2 regions of the Ruminococcus sp. J1101004sp1_RTP21198st1_B9_RTP21198_201120 genome follow, and region 2 is predicted to be linked to the other one. Evidence: riboswitches for the same ligand, from Rfam matches in the RefSeq annotation. Region 2 holds a riboswitch; the other holds the start of a gene.
What was found. Region 2 has a riboswitch for cobalamin ahead of AB5618_RS08320 (sirohydrochlorin cobaltochelatase). Riboswitches for the same ligand answer to the same signal wherever they lie in the genome.
Positions count from the first base shown of each region.

Region 1 (3,119 bases), on a different contig from region 2:
CTTGCACAGCTGCCTGGAGCTGGGGTTGCTGTTGGCTCTGGGGTGTTGGCTGCTTCCGGAGTTGTGCTTGGCATTGGAGTTTCAGTTGGAGCAGGTGTTCCGGTTGGTGCCGGAGTCTCAACCGGTGCTTCGGTAGGCGCCGGAGAAACAGTTGGTTCTGGTGTTGGAGCAGCCTCTCCATATCCTGGAACTGCCGGTACGGTAATCGTCAATATACCCTTTGCGTACCAGTTCTGGCTCTTCTTGGAATGAGGAACGACTGCTATTGTCTGAGCTTCCTTGCTTGCAGTAACTTCAAAGGTGTAGGTATAGCCTCCTGCACTGTTTTCAACTCCTTTGATGGCATTTGCTTCTTTATCGGAGTCATTGAAACTGCCAAGATAGATCATGTCATAATTCTGTTTTGCGGTAGAAAGTGTGACAATATATTTATCCTCCGAAACCTTTACAGTGGAACCGGTGATTACGAACATTGCAAATTCATCACCGTTTTCTTTTACAAGCTTGATTCCGGCATCTGTAATCTCATTCTGGGCTGGTGCCTGGGTTGGAGCTGCAGTTGGCAGTGGAGTGGCAGTTGGCTCAGGGGCTGCAGTTGGCTCTGGAGTAGCTGTTGGTTCCGGGGCTTTCATTCCTGGAACGTTCAGTTTCAAAGCCATATTTGTGTACCATTTCTGATTTTTCACAGAAAATGGTACGATGCTGAAAGTCTGGACCTGTTCACTGGCAGGAACCTCAAAAATGAAAGTATAACCATCTTCATTTTCTGTACCAACGATTGCTGCTGCATTTTTTGCTTCGTCAGGATCTTCTTTAGAACCAAGATAAAGCTTCTCATAGTTCTTTCCGTCAGTATTGAGGGTTATCTTAATTTTATCACCATTTAATTCAGCAGAAGAGCTTTTGATTTTAAGCATTTTATATGCACTGTTATCTTCCTTGTCAATGGTCATGTTGGAACCATCTGGGTTCAGATCCTCTGGCTTTGTTTCTGGTTTATCTGTCTCTTCGGTTTTGCCCTCTTCTGTTGTTTCTGGTGCAGCTGTAGGCTGTGGAGCTTCTGCTTCCTCATTTTTGCTTTCTTCAGCAGGTGATGCAGTAACCTCAGGAGTGGTCTCAGAGGCAGGTGCTTCTGTAACTGCAGGTGTCTCTTCCACAGCGGAGGCGTCCCCGGCTGCCGGAGTTGCTGTAGTTTCGGTGTTTTCTTCTTCAGTTGTTACGTTTTCCTGCACAGGAGTCTCTGCAGCAACTGCAGTCTTCTCCGCTTCTGTCTCTGGAGTTGGTGTAACAGAAATCTGTACATTTGCATCCTCATTCTCTGCCTGTGTAAGTACAGCAGGAGTGACCGTCATGGCGACGGAAAGGAACAGTGCAAGAAAGCGTTTTGAATTTCTTTTCATTTCTTTTTCCTCGATTCTTCCTATTATTTTATAATTTGAATAAATCCCAATTGCTTCTGGAGCCTGTTTGTACAATGGGCAATTCTGACAGGATTATTTCAAAAAAATGCCTGCTTCCTCTGAGAAAACAGGCACTAAAAATTCAATATATTGTATTATCAAATATATTAATGAGAATGAAGTACTTTCTTCGGAAGCTTTCATTAAACGAATTCAGCAGGTTTCCTGACTTACAGATCAACACAGAATCCATCCTTCTCAGCAATATGCCAATGGTTTCACTGGATTCTACTCCCTGTTTACAGTGACCGGATCGTTCAGGACTTTCACCTGATTCCCTCTTAGAGCGTGTTGAAAAACAATCTGTACGCTCTAGCAAACAGATATGTCTGGCACTGAAAACGGATTTATTCAATTCACCTCATTATAGCAGACCGTTATGTCGAAATCAATAGATTTATAGGGTTATTGCTTGTATTTACTGTACCCAACTTCATCCGTACGGAGAAGTGTTCCATTCTCATCGTAGACACTGCGGTAGGTTTTACAGGTGTTTGGATCGGAATGCTCTGTAGTAATTTCTACCGTATTATTGTCAGTTTTGGTTCCGTAAATGGATACCGTTACGGCTTCCTCTTTTTCATCGTAAGAGGCTTCAATTTTAATTGGATAAGCAGTATTATTCTGAAAACGGAAATCCTGACCTCCCCACACCACTGCTGCGTCCAGACCGTCCTCAACATAATCAATGCGGGCAGCGTGATTATGACGCTCAACAATGGTCAGATCAGACTGCAGGCATGCCATAAACAACGTAGTGGAAATCTGGCAGATTCCGCCTCCGATATCCTGGGCGTGTTCGCCTCCTACAATTACAGTTGCTTCCCTGTACCCCCGTTCCTCTGTACGGGGACCTAAAGTATCGTTGTAGGAAAAAATCTGCCCTGGCTGAAGCTCCACCCCATCACAGGCTTCCACGGCAAGCTTCAAATTGGCAACACGGTTTTCGGTACCGCCACCATATGTAGTATAAGTACCAAGAAGGTTCAGATAAGGAAGGGCTTCTATCTCTTCTGTAGAAACTTCGGGCAGGGTAATTTCAAGGGGAATGGTGATCTCTGCACCTTCTTTTGCTTTTTCCAGCTTCTTTGCAGCTGACTTTACATCAAATGAAATTCCGGTAACTGCCGGAATAATTTCATTATTTTTCCCCAGAGAAGCATCTGTGGCTTCTGTATGTACTTTTTCATAATAGGCTTCCAGATTCAGTTCCTCTGGCGGTGTCTTCATAGTAGGACATTCGATAACAGCTTCATAATCTTCTATGGAAATTGCTTTTAGAATCGCTTCTTTCAGTGCATCCATATCCGGACCGATTCCGGTTTTTCCCTTAGTGATAACCAGCTCTGTATCTGTAAGTTCACAGGAAGTCTGTATAGTGGTGGATCCCTTTGAAATTCCGGCATCCTCCAGAATCTTGTCCAGTTCGTCTTTATTTCGGGCTTCCGGCATAAGGGTGACTTTTTCCTTTGTCTTGCTGTTCATCAGTTCGATGCGGTCAGTTCCATGAGTAAACCAGGAACCATGCCCAAGAGCATAGGCACTTTCTACAATTGATTTTACATCAAGACCGAGAACTGGATAGATGGATACCTTAAAGTTCTTTCCGTTCAGGGTAATGGTCATCTGTGTGTCCTTATATTTTTCCTGAAAATCTTT
Region 1 covers NZ_JBCOMI010000027.1:23,953-27,071, forward strand. The annotation lists gene AB5618_RS16270 (hypothetical protein) at 1-1,400, opposite strand, end outside; cobalamin riboswitch at 1,598-1,800, opposite strand; gene AB5618_RS16275 (VanW family protein) at 1,866-3,119, opposite strand, start outside.
Region 1: another riboswitch for cobalamin. It lies ahead of AB5618_RS16270 (hypothetical protein); the one in region 2 lies ahead of AB5618_RS08320 (sirohydrochlorin cobaltochelatase).

Region 2 (3,119 bases):
CGGGAATGCAGTTCCTGCTGTCATAGCGGAAATACTTACAGCTGTTAATAAAATAACTAATGAACGTTTCATAATAACTCTCCTTGCTTTTTCTTTATTTACGGTGCACTTGTGTGTGCCGTATTTGTTTTATTACTCAAACAGCTGCCCCACAGTGTAGGAGCAGCTGCTTTTGTTCTGTTGCAATAACAATTTATACCAAGATAATTATTTCGTGATGGAATCAATAGCTGCCTGAGTATGAGCTACATAAAGCTGCTCAACAGCGTCAATTCTTCCAAGACCTTCGATCTGGCAGTCAATCTCATCGAAATCTCCAGAAGCCTCGAACATGCTCTTCCAGGAGTCATCATCATCACCAGCCATATCATTGTTTGCATGGTCACCAGCAACAACCATAAGCGGACGAAGGATTACTTTCTTGAATCCGGCATCTTTTACTTTATTGATAACTTCATCACAAGCTGTATCCTCTGGCTCACCCTCTACAGTACCGATGAATGCGTTTGTAAATCCAAGGTTATCCATCTGTGTCTGCATCTGGTCATATGTAACGTTTGCTGTATGGGAAGTACCATGTCCCATGAATACAAATGCAGTTCCATCCTCTGCAGCTGCTTCCATGTTGTCATATCCAGCTTCTTTTACAGCTTCATCTGTGATTGCCTGAGCAACAGCAGCTTTGTCATCGTTGATAACGGTAGCGTCATCGCCAACCTCACCAAGCATTGGCTCAGCGATTGCTACAGATTCAAATTTATCTTTGTAAGCATCAATAGCTTCTACCATCTCATCGTACTCAGCACCATGCATAAGGTGTGTAGGCTGAACTACAAGATTCTTAACACCGTTTGCTACTGCACGGTCAAGTGCCTGCTGCATGTTGTCAATCTGCTCATCATCTCTTGCCTGTACATGGTTGATAATGATCTGAGCGGTAAATGCTCTTCTTACAGACCAATCCGGGAATGCTTCTGCAAGAGCATCCTCGATTCCCTTAATATCCTCTGCACGGCTGTCGTTAAAGGATGTACCAAAGCTTACTACAAGAAGCTCATTCTCACCGATCTCGTCCTGATTACGAGGATCATCCTTGGAAGCATCACCTGTATCACGTCCGAAATACTCTGGGCTTGCCTCTTCTCCCTCTACAAGCTCTTTCTGAGCATCTGTAAGGGCATCCCATGCTTCTTTAGCTTCCTTGCACTGCTTATCTGTATCATCTGTTCTCTCCTGAACATAAATAGCATCGATAAGTGCTGCTACTTTATCAGCCGCTTCCTTATCTGCATCTGCAGTGTCATCAGCTGCTTCTGCATCGTCTGTTGTCTCTGCATCATCAGCTTCTTCTGCACCGTCAGCTGCCTCAGCATCGTCTGTTGTCTCAGCATCATCAGCTGCTTCTGCATCGTCTGTTGTCTCCTCTGCCGCTTCCTCTGTCTCTGCAAATGCAACAGTTGCTGTTGCTGCTGTCATGCTTGCTGCCATAGAAGCTGCAAGAAGGATTGCTAATAAAGATTTTCTTTTCATTTCTTTTTCCTCTTTTTTTTGTATTTCCGGATAGAATCACGTATAAAGAATCCCATGGGAAATTTATCACCAATCTCCCATTGCATAAAAACAGCCGCATTTTCTGCGACTGCACACATTCTCATATACACACTTTTCTTCCAAAAAACATTCAGGAAATATTCATGTATCGTTATGAGAATACAGGTTCTGTGTACCGCAGACCTAAGATTCCACGCCAAGGCAGTTCTCCTGACTTCAGTCAACACTGCTCCCCCTTCCCGGTTTCCCAGTGGGCTCTGAAGCAATTCCCTTACACAGTGACGGCATCGTTCCGGACTCTCACCGGATTCTCTTTTGCGCATCATGTTCATGATGCAACCTTCGCGCTATAACCATTATACATATTCGACTCGGATATTTAATATGTACCATATTATTATATATTTTTTATGAACTTTTTATGTATTTTTTATGAACTAGAGTATGTTTGAAAAAGGCTTTCTGCAAGATGTGCGTCACAATTTGTAGAAGATTTCGTCCGGACGAGGGCGCCGTAGCGGGCTACGGCAACTGAATTCGGGCAAAAAATACCGCAAAGTGGGGCGTGCAGATTGCGGGAATAATTTTTCAAACAGATTACTATTCACTCCGTTCATAGCAACACGCTTCGCGATGCACAGAAATCATGCTTTCGCATGGTTTCGCGCCGCAATTCTCGGGTTTTCTGTGAATTACTTATTGACAAATACCCCGCCAGGGTATATATTGATTTCATCAAGTACATACCCCTAAGGGGTATATAAGGAAAGGAGTCCGCCTATGACAGCTGATCATAAATCCGAATCCTGCCGTAGCCACACCGCAGCCGATCCTGCAACTCTTTCCAGCCAGGAAACTACCAAGAAGGTCTGTTCCTGCTGTTGTACCAAGCACACCGATCGTTCCGAAGCAGAGCGCAGGAAGCTGGTAAACCGTCTAAAACGTATTGAAGGCCAGATAAGGGGGATTATAGGAATGCTGGAGAATGACGCTTACTGCAACGATATTCTTATTCAGTCAGCAGCTGTAAATGCCGCTGTGAATGCATTTAATAAGGAACTTCTCGCCAATCATATCCGAACCTGTGTGGCAAGAGATATCCGTGACGGTAAAGACGAAACCATTGATGAGCTGGTTGCAACTTTGCAGAAGCTAATGAAGTGAGATATCAGCGTATTCCGAATGTGTACCTGCCTGCGGAGGTACGAATGTGCGGAGCAGTCCGTCGGTATCGAAACACTGTAATCGAAGGAGGAATTTATTATGGAACAATACAACGTCACCGGCATGAGTTGTGCAGCCTGCAGCGCCCGTGTAGAAAAAGCGGTAAACAAGGTTCCGGGAGTTACTTCCTGCTCCGTGAGCCTGCTTACCAATTCCATGGGGGTAGAAGGAACCGCCTCAGCCTCTGCCATTGTCTCAGCTGTAGAAGAAGCCGGATACGGCTGCAGCCTGAAGGGGGCTTCCGGTCAGAAGGAATCCGTTTCCGATGCTGAAAAAGCCCTGGAAGATCATGAAACGCCACTTCTCAGGAAACGACTCATTGCATCAGTAGGTTTCCTTCTGGT
Region 2 covers NZ_JBCOMI010000010.1:18,428-21,546, forward strand. The annotation lists gene AB5618_RS08315 (hypothetical protein) at 1-72, opposite strand, end outside; gene AB5618_RS08320 (sirohydrochlorin cobaltochelatase) at 208-1,530, opposite strand; cobalamin riboswitch at 1,734-1,910, opposite strand; partial or broken gene AB5618_RS08325 (DUF6783 domain-containing protein) at 1,982-2,083, opposite strand; partial or broken gene AB5618_RS08330 (DUF6783 domain-containing protein) at 2,060-2,170, shown strand; gene AB5618_RS08335 (metal-sensing transcriptional repressor) at 2,332-2,715, shown strand; gene AB5618_RS08340 (heavy metal translocating P-type ATPase) at 2,815-3,119, shown strand, end outside.